Regions from separate parts of the Anaerobutyricum soehngenii genome, predicted to be linked through region 2. Evidence: predicted binding sites of a transcription regulator. Region 2 holds the regulator's gene; each other region holds the start of a gene.
The links. Region 2 encodes HrcA, which represses chaperone genes, less so after heat shock. Its sites were predicted from a motif close to TGTTAGCACTCNNNNNNNNNGAGTGCTAACA; they were not measured.
Positions count from the first base shown of each region.

Region 1: clpB (ATP-dependent chaperone ClpB) is a predicted target of HrcA. The motif match lies at 1,773-1,803, and genes of this name have one in related genera.
Region 3: groES (co-chaperone GroES) is a predicted target of HrcA. The motif match lies at 2,522-2,552, and genes of this name have one in related genera.

Region 1 is NZ_VULP01000008.1:101,152-105,427, forward strand. It holds gene clpB (ATP-dependent chaperone ClpB) at 1-1,704, opposite strand, end outside; gene FYJ25_RS05880 (PDDEXK nuclease domain-containing protein) at 2,175-3,224, opposite strand; partial or broken gene FYJ25_RS05885 (ATP-binding protein) at 3,521-4,162, opposite strand.
Region 2 is NZ_VULP01000028.1:18,860-23,135, forward strand. It holds gene dnaK (molecular chaperone DnaK) at 1-1,445, opposite strand, end outside; gene grpE (nucleotide exchange factor GrpE) at 1,493-2,092, opposite strand; gene hrcA (heat-inducible transcriptional repressor HrcA) at 2,108-3,157, opposite strand; gene hemW (radical SAM family heme chaperone HemW) at 3,284-4,276, opposite strand, start outside.
Region 3 is NZ_VULP01000043.1:10,817-15,092, reverse strand. It holds gene FYJ25_RS13770 (plasmid recombination protein) at 1-1,218, shown strand, start outside; gene FYJ25_RS13765 (hypothetical protein) at 1,369-1,761, shown strand; gene FYJ25_RS13760 (MarR family winged helix-turn-helix transcriptional regulator) at 1,929-2,363, shown strand; gene groES (co-chaperone GroES) at 2,575-2,859, shown strand; gene groL (chaperonin GroEL) at 2,906-4,276, shown strand, end outside.

The sequences.
Region 1 (4,276 bases), on a different contig from region 2:
CTTATGAAGTTCTTTATCAAGATTTAATGTTTTATTTCTTTCACTTTCCGTAAGTTTTGCTACTGGAATACCTGTCCAGCGGCTGATGATCGTTGCTATTTCATCATCCGTAACAGATTCATGTACCATAGAAGACTCTCTCTTCTTTGCACTTTCTTCTGCTTCTTCTAATTGTTTTTGAAGTTCCGGAAGTTTACCATATTGAAGTTCTGCTGCTTTATTTAAATCATAGTTACGCTGTGCGATCTGAATCTCATTATTTAAACTCTCAATTTCTTCTTTTAACTTTGAAACACGCTCCACTGCGGATTTCTCCTGATCCCAGGATGCCTTTCTTGACTTAAAGTCCTCACGCAGCTCTGCTAATTCTTTCTGAAGATTCTCCAGACGTTCTACACTAAGCCGATCCGTTTCTTTCTTCAAAGCTGCTTCCTCAATCTCTAACTGCATAATCTTTCTCTGTACTTCATCAAGATCTGCTGGAAGCGAATCCAGTTCGGTCTTAATCATCGCACAAGCTTCATCCACAAGGTCAATTGCCTTATCTGGAAGGAAACGATCTGTAATATAACGGTTGGATAACACAGCAGCACTAACTAACGCACTGTCTGCAATCTTTACACCATGATATACTTCATAACGGTCTTTTAAACCTCTTAAGATAGAAATCGTATCTTCCACAGTTGGTTCATCAACCATAACCGGCTGGAAACGACGCTCTAATGCGGCATCTTTTTCAATATACTGACGGTACTCATTCAGTGTTGTAGCACCGATACAGTGAAGTTCACCTCTGGCAAGCATAGGCTTTAATAAGTTACCTGCATCCATCGCACCGTCTGTCTTACCGGCACCAACAATTGTATGCAGCTCATCAATAAACAACAGAATCTGTCCATCACTCGCTTTGATTTCTTCAAGAACCGCTTTTAAACGTTCCTCAAATTCACCACGATACTTTGCTCCGGCAACTAATGAACCCATATCAAGGGCAAATAACTTCTTATCCTTTAAAGAATCTGGCACATCACCTTTCACGATTCGCTGTGCAAGGCCTTCAACAACGGCTGTTTTACCAACACCAGGTTCACCAATCAATACCGGATTATTCTTTGTCTTTCTTGAAAGGATACGAACCACGTTACGAATCTCGCTGTCACGACCAATCACCGGATCAAGCTTCTGTTGTTTTGCTCGTTCTACAAGATCATAACCATATTTTTCAAGTGTCTCATAAGTGGCTTCTGGGTTATCACTGACAACCTTCTGGTTACCTCTTACCGTAGATAATGCCTGAAGAAAGCGCTCTCTTGTAATTCCATATGCCTGAAACAGTTTCTTAATCTCTGTATTCGGATACTTCATTAAAGAAAGGAAAAGATGTTCTACAGAAACATACTCATCTCCCATTGCCTTCGCTTCATCCTCCGCACTCACAAGTACCTGATTCAAAGACTTACTAATATAAGTCTGTCCACCGGAAACTTTTGGCTTCTTCTCAACTGCCTGCTGTACCTGTGACAGAAATGCTTCTTTATTCACTTCCATCTTCTCAATCAGCTTTAAAATCAGACTATCCTCAATGGTAAGTAAGCTGTATAAAAAATGCTCCTGATCAATCTCCGGACTGCCATACTGATAAGCCAGTTTCTCACAACTGTTCACAGCCTCTAATGACTTTTGCGTAAATTTATTTATATTCATATAAGTTCCTCCTAACCCGAAGATGCTTATTTGTTCTACACTTCGTATAACATATATATAGCACCTTCTATTAGCCACGTCAAGGGTCGAGTGCTAATTATTTGTGAAAATTTTGTGAACACTACAAGCCATGCATATTTCCATGAAAAAAACTCCTTCAAGCTTGCATGAAAAGGAGGTTTCTTTCATGGAAATATATAGGGCGACAGCCCTACAGCGAGGGAATTCTTTCCCGAGCTGTGCATGGCGTAATATTCTCTTTCGCACTCAGTTTTCTTGATTTTACCACATTTTTACAACAAATCTTTGTTCTTGAAATGATGGTTGCTCATTACCGTAAAATTCTTGTTTCGTTCTACACGAAAGACCTGTGCCATTCTATCTCACTTCCTTTCCAGACAGAAAAAGACGCAAGCCACATTTCTATGACTCACGCCTTTCTCTGCACTTCATTATTAAATTGAAAATTTCTATTCTTCTTTCCTTTGTTCTAACAATTCTCTCGCATTTGCAATAGCAAGGGATAGCTTCTGTTCTAAAAGTTCTTTTGGAGGCATTTTGGTCATATACTGTCCCACATGAATATTTCCATGATCCAATTGCATTAATTCTATAGTTTCCTGTGATTTTTCTGCACATAATATAAGTGCAACCGGACTTTCTTCACCTTCCACTCTTTCATTCTTTTCCAGCCATCGCAAATACAGCTCGACTTGTCCTTTATCCTGCGGTTCAAATTCCCCAAGCTTTAGTTCGACAAGAACCAACCTTCTCAAGCCTCTATGATAGAATAATAAATCCATATAGTAGTCCTTGCCATCCAGTACAAAATGTTTCTGTCTTGCTAAAAATGCAAAATCCGATTCCATTTCCAGAATAAATTTTTCTAATTCTGCAAGAATAGCATTTTCTAAATCTTTTTCACTATAAGTATCACGTAAACCGAGAAAATCAAGCATATATGGATCTCTGTAAAAAAGATCCAGACTCATTTTTCCATCATCTCGTAATTCCGCAATTTCATTTTTAATCGTTTCTTCTGGTTTCTTCGATATTGCAGTTCGTTCATAAAGCATGGATTTTTTTCTTTCACGCAGTGTTCGCATTGACCAGCTTTCCTGCATACACATTGCAGCATAAAAATCTCTTTTTAACTCATCTTGTATTGGCAGAATCTCTACAAAATGCGACCAGGTCAATTGTTGCGACAATGTCGCAACTTTTTCGAAGTCAGGAAATTCCTGATAAAACTTAATCATTCTTGAAATTGATGTTTTATCAAATCCCGAACCATACTCCTGTTCCAGCCGTTTACTGACTTCTGCAACAACCTTTTTTCCATACTCAGGCTTATTATTTCCAGTTAACTCCACACTAAGTCTTTTTCCAATTCCCCAATTAAGAGAAATAATAGCATCATTCACAACTTTTTTTACATTAGTTTTCTTTTCCCTGATTAACGCATTTATTTCATCATAAATATTATCAATATTATCTGCTATTAATATCTCTTTTTTCATTATCGATTCCCTTCTATAACTTGAAATGCCAAATTGGCATTTCAAAACTGTCCCAACTGCTTACTGTTATATTACCCTATTTTTCTCATTATGCCTACTGCTATTTCATGTTCACATATAATAATGAGACCGCAATCACCTTTGCATTTTCCAAAACCACTTCATCCAGTTTATCCTCAAATTCCTTATCTTCATTGTACCAGAAAAATGATACGACGCTGATAAAACTCAGGCAGAGGTGCAGCAAACCTGCGATTTAAATCTTGTATTATTTTATCTGTATCCATGCTGTCCTCCTACCTTATAATTTTCCAATTTGCTTTTCGTTTTGTTCCGCCCTGTACCAATCTACCTTTTTCCTGTAAAGAAGCGAACATTCGAGAAATCGTTCTTTTCGATATACCCATTTTTTCTGCATAATAGGCCTGTGTTGCAGACGGATTCTTCTCTATAATCTGCAACAATTTTTCTATCTGCGTCTGTTCCTTATTAAGCGGCACTTCAGTGCCATTAGTGCCATCATCGGCGCCACATTTAACGCCATTAGCGTCATTTTTAGTGCCATTGGCGTTAATTATGGCGTTATTGGTATCAACCTGACCTCGATAAATATTGATACGTAAATCCACTTCGCCACCAATAAACTCCGGCTCTCGCAATCCGACAGCTTTTACTTTATCAATAATTCTCGGAATGCCGCTTCCCCAATGCTCAATCAGGTTCATATAGGCAAACGCATGGGCAAGGGCTTCATTTCTAATTTTGGAATAACCTTCTTTCATACGCTCCATCGTTTGTCCCATTGGCAGCTTTCCGGGAGAAGTGATTTCCAAACGGTTGTCATATACCGCAACCTGTATTGTACCATGATCCAGATAACTACGATGCACCATGGCATTGATGATCAACTCACGAATGGCATCCGGTGGAATCTCGTGACATCCTCCCCAACCTGTAGAGGTGGGAGCTTCCCATCCTCGGCAAGTTTGGTTCTCGTTCGATAGCACTACCGTGCTAAGCATATGCGAGCTATCCCCGTGTGTCCCACGGTT
Region 2 (4,276 bases):
TCAGACATATTAGATCCAGCAGTAATTGTGATATGCTGTTCTTTTCCTGTTCCTAAATCTTTTGCAGATACATTTACAATACCATTTGCATCGATATCAAATGTTACTTCAATCTGAGGTACACCTCTTCTTGCTGGTGGAATACCATCCAAACGGAACTGTCCAAGAGTCTTGTTATCTCTTGCGAACTGTCTCTCACCCTGTACAACATGGATGTCTACTGCTGTCTGATTATCCTCTGCTGTAGAGAAAATCTGGCTCTTCTTTGTAGGGATTGTTGTGTTACGCTCGATTAACTTTGTAGCAACACCACCCATTGTCTCGATAGATAAGGATAATGGAGTTACATCCAGAAGAAGGATATCGCCGGCACCTGTATCACCTGCTAACTTACCACCCTGAATAGAAGCACCGATTGCTACACATTCATCTGGGTTGATTCCCTTGAATGGCTCTTTACCTGTTAACTGTTTTACTTTATCCTGTACAGCTGGAATTCTTGTAGAACCACCAACTAATAATACTTTACTTAATTCAGAAGCGTTAAGGCCTGCATCGTTTAATGCTTTAGAAACAGGTGTTGCTGTTCTTTCTACTAAGTGAGCTGTTAATTCATTGAATTTTGCTCTTGTTAAGTTCATCTCAAAATGCTTTGGACCCTCAGCAGTTGCTGTAATGAAAGGAAGGTTGATGTTTGTTGTTGTAGAAGAAGAAAGCTCTTTTTTCGCTTTTTCAGCAGCTTCTTTTAATCTCTGCATTGCCATCTTATCTGTAGATAAATCTACACCTTCTTTTGTCTTGAAATCCTCTAACATATACTGTGTGATTACATTATCAAAATCATCTCCACCTAAACGGTTATCTCCGGCTGTAGATAATACTTCGATAACACCATCACCGATCTCAATGATAGATACATCAAATGTACCACCACCTAAGTCATATACCATGATCTTCTGCTCATTCTCGTTATCAAGGCCATAAGAAAGAGCTGCTGCTGTAGGCTCGTTAATGATACGCTTTACATCAAGGCCTGCAATCTTACCTGCATCTTTTGTTGCCTGTCTCTGAGCATCGTTGAAGTATGCAGGAACAGTGATAACTGCTTCTGTTACCTTTTCTCCTAAGTAATTCTCTGCATCAGATTTTAACTTCTGTAAAATCATTGCGGAAATCTCCTGTGGAGAATACTTTTTATCATCAATTGTTACTTTATAATCTGTACCCATTTCACGTTTGATTGATGAAATAGTCTTGTCAGCATTTGTTACTGCCTGACGCTTTGCCGGCTCACCGACAACTCTTTCACCAGTTTTTGTGAAAGCTACTACGGAAGGAGTTGTTCTCATTCCTTCTGCATTTGTGATAACAACAGGTTTTCCACCTTCCATTACTGCTACACATGAGTTTGTTGTACCTAAATCAATACCGATTATTTTACCCATAATTATTTCCTCCTGTATTCTGTCAAATTCATATATCTAAAATATGACTAATTAACTACTTTTACCATGCTGTGACGAAGAACTCCATCTTTGTACATATATCCTTTCTGGAACTCTTCAGATACAAGGTTCTCACCCATCTCTTCATTCTCTTCATGCATAACTGCATTATGAAAATCTGGATTAAATTCCTTTCCTACAGCATCCATCGGTTTTACACCGATTTCTTCAAGTACGGTAATCATCTGCTGATAAATCTTGATAAATCCCTGAGCAAATGCCCCTTCCTTCTCTTCTTCTGAAAGAGCATCCAAACCTCTTTCAAAATTATCAACAACCGGAAGTAACTTTGCAAGAACCTCTTTCGCTCCTACATCATACATATGGCTCTGCTCTTTTGCATTTCTCTTTCTGGCATTCTCAAATTCTGCCATCAGACGCTGATATTTATCTGTCATCTCTGCTGCCTTTTCTTCACTCTTTTTTAATTCAATTTCAAGAGCGGCTGCAGACTTCTTTTTCTTTTTCGTCTTTGTTTCTTTTGTCTCTTTGGCTTCCGTTCCGTCCTCCGTCGTTGTTTCTTCCGGAGTCTCTCCCTTCGCCTCTTCTACGATACTTTCGTCGGATACTTTTTTTTCTTCTTCCACTTAAGTACCACCTTTCTATGATTTATTATTAAAAATCTCATCTAAATCATCGGTTAGATTTCTGAGAGTATTTACAACCTTTCGGTAATCCATTCGTTTCGGTCCGATAATTCCGACCGTTCCTGTTCCGCCTTCCTTCAATTCATAAGTGGCAGTTACGATACTGCAATCCCTTAAAGACTGTACCTGCGTCTCGTTACCGATATAAACCTGTATGCCATGTTTTTCTTCCTGATTCACTGTATCATCCACAAGCTTTACAAGCTGCTTCTTCTCCACTAATGTATCAAGAAGTGCTGTTGTATGCTCAGGATTAACAAGCTCAGGATACTTAAGCATATTCGTTGCTCCGCTGGTATAAATCTCCATGTTGTCTGCTTCGTGAATTGCCTCTACAATTCCACTGAAAACTCCTTCTAAAATATCTGCATGCATCCCTGCCTGCACCTTCATCATATGAACTAACTCGATATTAATATCATTCAGTGTCAGTCCTTGAAGAAAAGAGTTCAACAAAATATTAAGTTTTAAAATCTCGTCATTTCCAAGTGGTTCATCCATATTCATGAGTACGTTCTTTACCGTATCATTCCCAACTACGATTACTACCAAAAGCCTCTGTGTATCCACCATAGAAAGCTGAATAAACTTAAGCTTCGATTCCTTAATCTGTGGTGTGGAAATCAATGTAGCGTAGTTCGTGTTCGCTGCAAGTAAATCTGCAACGTTCTTCAGAACCTCTTCCATGCGATCCATCTTATTAATCAGATCCTGATGTTCCTTCTCCCTCTCGGTTTCCCTGATTCGAATCTCATCATTCTCTTCCATCAGACAGTTCACATAATAACGATATCCTAAATCTGAAGGAATCCTTCCGGCAGAAGTATGTGGCTGGAGGATATATCCAAGTTCTTCGAGATCCGCCATCTCATTACGAATCGTTGCTGAACTCAAATGTAAATCAGAATCTTTGGCAATCGTTCTGCTTCCTACCGGATCTCCGGTCTCTAAGTAAGTAGAAATAATTGCTTTTAAAATTTTCATCTTACGTTCATCCAGTTCCATCTCTTACTCCCTTCCTTCTTAGTTATTAGCACTCATCATTATCGAGTGCTAATATCTACATTCATTAAGTTATCACTATCTGCAATCCTTGTCAAGTATATTTTCGATTTTTTTCTTAAAATCTTTTTACAACATAAAATCACAGAAAATATAATCGCTCACATCGATTCCTGCATCTGTAAGACGAAGCATTTCCCCATTTTTTATCCATTCAAGCAGATCAATCTTTTCATATTTAGATATCACTTCTCCGTACACGTCCATGATATTTTTATGAAAACACTCCCTGAACTCTTTTTTAGAAATGCCAGCTCGTTTGCGCAGCCCTAAAAACATAAATTCTTCTATTTTATCTTTTTGGCTTAATACAGTATAATCTTCCCTCATCATAAAAGGAACATACGGCTCTTTTTTATAATGTTCCAAGTTTCTCTCATTTGAAAAACGAGTTCCTTCAAAATAAGAAGATGCGCCAAGCCCAAAGCCAATATATGGAACCCCGCTCCAATATCCAAGATTATGAATACATTCCTTTCCTTTTAATGCATAATTAGAAATTTCATATCTGTCATATCCGTTTTCTGCAAGAATCTCCTTTGTAAACTGATACATTTCGCGGTCTGCTTCTTCATTCGGAATCTTTTTATGAATCTCTTCTGATTCGTAAAAAGGGGTTCCTTCTTCTAAAATAAGACTGTATGCAGAAATATGCTCCGGTCGCAATGCCATTACTTTTTCAAGCGTTTTCTTATAGATACTCATCGTCTGGCCCGGAAGACCGCTCATCAGATCAATATTAATATTTTCAAATCCAGCCTTTCTAGCCAGCTCATAATTTTTCAAAAACTCTTCCCATGTATGAATTCTTCCCAATAAATACAGGCAGGAATTATCCGCACTTTGCAATCCCATACTCAGACGGTTTATACCTGCATCTTTATATGCAGAAAGATTTTTCTTTGTAAGAGTTCCCGGATTCGCCTCCATTGTAATCTCTGCTTCCTCTTTTATAAGAAAGTATTTCTGAACTACCTGCATAATATTCTTTATCTGATCGCCGGAAAGAAGAGATGGGGTCCCTCCTCCTATAAAAACACTTCTTACCTGATAAGTATCTTT
Region 3 (4,276 bases), on a different contig from region 2:
GTGGAGTATATTAAGCAGCCAATCAGAGAAGCTTATAATCAGCTCTTTGGTGAAGCGATAGCAGAATATAATGCAAAGCAGAAACGAAAGGACCGGCAGGTTACGGATTATTTGAAGGACATAAAGAATTCCGGAAATGGAGAGAAACAATTTTATGAGATTGTTGTACAGATTGGAAAAAAGGATGATACAGGTGTCCTGGATTCAGAGGGAAATCTATCTGTGGACGCAAAAGCAGCAAGTGAAATATTAGATGAATATGCCAGAAGTTTTCAGGAACGAAATCCGAATCTGTATTTGTTTAATGCGGTTCTCCACATGGATGAAGCAACACCACATTTGCATCTTGATTATATTCCTGTAGCACATGGATATAAAACAAAGATGCATACAAGAAATAGTCTTACAAAGGCTTTACAGGAAATGGGGATTGCTCCGGCTGTCTCAAAGACAGATAATGAGACAACTCATTGGCAGGAAAGAGAACGTGAATATTTAAAAGGATTGTGTTTGGAGCGGGGGATTGAGGTAGAAATCCTTGGAGTAAAACGTGATAATTACACAATTCCCGAATATAAGGTAGCTATGCGGGCTACAGAGGAATTGACGGCAGAACTTGAAATCTTAAATGCCGAAAAACAGGAAGCTGAGAGTGTGATTGCATCAGTAGGTGCTGAAATTGCAGATGCAAGGGAAGAAGTTGAAGAAAGCAAAAAGCATCTTGATGAAATAAATGAGCAAATCGAAGACAGGGAAAAACGCTATGCAGTATATGAAAAGAAAATTGATAAAGTATTGGCTGCTGGAAAGCCTGTTGCAAAGGAACTTGCGGTGATTCGTAAGAATGCAAAACAGCTTCCCTCTATTCTTGGAAGTGAGCCATCAGTCAAAATTTCTGAGAAAGATTTCAACCGTCTTATTGATATGGCGCAGGCACCAGGGACTTTGGAAAAATTAAATGAAATCTATGATCGGGAACTGGAACACATGCAGGGGATAATTGATGACCTAATGGTTCAAGTGAAAACATGGAAGGATAAAGTACTGCAATATGATAAGTTCTTTAATGTAAAAGGATTAGTGGAAGAGTTCAAGGAATTTGTAAGGCCGAAGTCTATAAAAGAGCGGATGGAGGCTAAGCAGAAGGTTGTTGAAAAACAGAAATGCGAACAGGTAGTGAATTCTACAGCGAGGAGGGAAAAGGACATTGCAATATAAATATCAATGTCTGTTCGATGAGGGGATTTAGGGTAGCCTTGTTTAGAAATTAGTCATCATAGCAACGAGGATGAGTTAAAGGAATTATTCATTAAGGCAGCCAACAAGTTATTTTCTGAAAGAGATGAGATTCTTGCTAACACCAAAGTTATGATGGAAATGGTCTGTGAGACGGATTCACTTGACAGGAATTTACAGGATAGCATCACAGAACTTAATATCATCTCGGAGCAGATGCAGATTGCCATTGCAGAGAACAGCCGTGTGGCATTAGACCAAGATGAGTATGAAAAACGCTATGCCGAACTTACGGCAAGGTATGAAAAGTCAAAAGCTAAGTATGATGACATCGCCGAGCAGATAGAAAGCAAGAAGGCGAAGAGAGAATTGTTCAAAGGGTTCATTCGCACTTTGGAGAAGCAGGACGGCTTAACCTGCGAGTTCGATGCCGGGATTTGGAGCAGCCTTGTGCAGGAAGTGGTTGTAAAAGCTAAGGATGATATAAGATTCATATTCAAGAATGGATTTGAAGTAAGAGTATAGAAATAGGATTTGATGGCACTCGGGCAGTCAAATACTGGGGTGGTTTATGTGGAAAAAATGTAGGCGATATGATATGATAAATGATAAGATGTCCCATGAAAAAAATTTTGATGGATTAATTTGATATTTTGTAAAAAGAGTAAAAACAAAATAGGAGTGAAATTTTGATGAATATTGAAAAAAATTTGAGAGGTGGAAAGTTTAATCGTCTTCTTGAAAAAGCTATGGTTGATGTAAAAAATAAGACAAACCTAAACAGATTGGAACTGGAAGTTGTTTATTTGCTATCTCATTATGATGATATAACAACATTGACGGATATATGTCGGTACACGCAGATGAATAAAGGTCATATGTCTACTACTTTAGAGAATCTTGTTAAACAAGGATACATTGTATGCAAAAGAGATGATAAAGATCGTAGATATGTGAAATATGAGCTGGCTGATGCGTCGGAACATCTTTGTCAGGAAATGGAGATTCTCTGGGCAGAGTTAACCGCCAAGGTGGTGGAAGGAATTGATGAAAGTTCTTTGGCGGTATTTAACCGGGTGTCTGAGCAGATTAGTCATAATATAGACAGATTGTTGGAGAATGACTAGGAATTGTTACACCGAGTAATCGGTGTGCAATTTTTTTATTTCTTTTGAAAAAATGGGTTGACATAGGTTTTTTATGTGCTATAATCCTTTTTAAACAAACAGTTTGGAAACAAACTGCTTATATATGCTTCATATGAAGCATATATTTTTTACAAAATAAGTAGCACTCAATACAAGAGAGTGCTAACAATAAAGAAAAGAGGTAATGATTATGCAGTTAAAACCATTAGGAGAGCGTGTTGTTTTAAAACAGCAGGAAGCAGAAGAAAAAACCCAGTCCGGAATTATATTACCGGATAGTGCAAAAGAAAAGCCACAGACAGCTGTTGTCATTGCAGTAGGACCTGGAAGTGAAAAGAATGGAAAGAAAACAGAAATGCAGGTAAAAGAAGGCGACCGTGTGATTTATTCTCAGTATTCCGGTACAGATGTTAAGTTGGAGGATGAGGAATATATCATCGTAAATCAGTCCGATATTATTGCAATTGTGGAGTAGTAAAATAAAAATACAGTTATTTTATATGTAGAAAGAAGGAATTAACATGGCAAAGGAAATTTTGTTTGATATCGATGCAAGAAAAAAGATGGAAGCAGGCGTTGATAAGCTGGCAGATACAGTAAAGGTGACAATCGGACCTAAGGGACGTAACGTTGTATTGGATAAATCTTACGGAACTCCTTTGATTACGAACGATGGTGTTACGATTGCAAAGGAGATTGAACTGGAAGATCCTTATGAGAATATGGGTGCACAACTTGTGAAAGAGGTCGCAACCAAAACGAATGACATTGCAGGAGACGGCACGACAACGGCAACTGTTTTGGCACAGGCTCTAGTAGGCGAGGGTATGAAAAATATAGCAGCAGGTGCAAATCCAATTATTTTGCGAAAAGGAATGAAGAAAGCAGCAGATACAACTATTGAAGCACTGGTTAAAATGAGCAAGCCTGTAACCGGAAAAGATCACATTGCAAAGGTTGCTGCAATATCTGCAGGTAATGATGAAGTCGGAACAATGATTGCCGATGCAATGGAAAAGGTTGGAGAGAATGGCGTCATCACAATAGAAGAATCAAAGACGATGCAGACAGAGATAGAGGTTGTAGAGGGAATGCAGTTTGACAACGGTTATTTATCTGCTTACATGTGTGATGATAAAGAAAAGATGATAGCTAATATGAATCATCCATACATTTTGATTACGGACAAAAAGATATCTAATATAAAGGATATTCTTCCTATATTGGAGCAGGTAATGCAGCAGGGAAGAGAAATGCTGATTATTGCAGATGACGTAGAGGGTGAAGCACTTACAACACTAATCGTAAACAGGTTGAGAGGCACACTCAAGGTCGTAGCTGTAAAGGCACCGGGGTATGGTGATGGTCGTAAGGAGATGTTAAAGGATATTGCAATTCTGACAGGTGGACAGGCAGTACTCGATGACCTTGGCATGCAATTAAAGGATATCACAGTTGATATGCTTGGACAGACTAAATCAGTTAAAGTAACAAAGGAACATACAACCATCGTGGATGGCGAGGGCAAGAAACAGGACATTGAAGAAAGAATCGCAATGATTAAGAGACAGGCTGCAGATGCTTCTGAGTACGACAGGGATAAGCTGGTAGACCGGGTGGCTAAGCTCGGCGGTGGTGTTGCAGTTATTAAGATTGGAGCCGCAACTGAAACAGAGATGAAGGAAGCTAAGTATCGTATAGAGGATGCATTAAATGCCACTAGGGCTGCTGTGTCAGAGGGCATCATCAGTGGCGGCGGATCTGCTTATGTTCACGCACAAAAGGCAGTATATGACATGATATCAAGCATGGAGGGTGATGAGAGAACAGGAGCAGAGATTGTAGCCAAGGCATTGGAGGCTCCGCTTCGTGCCATTGCTGAAAATGCAGGC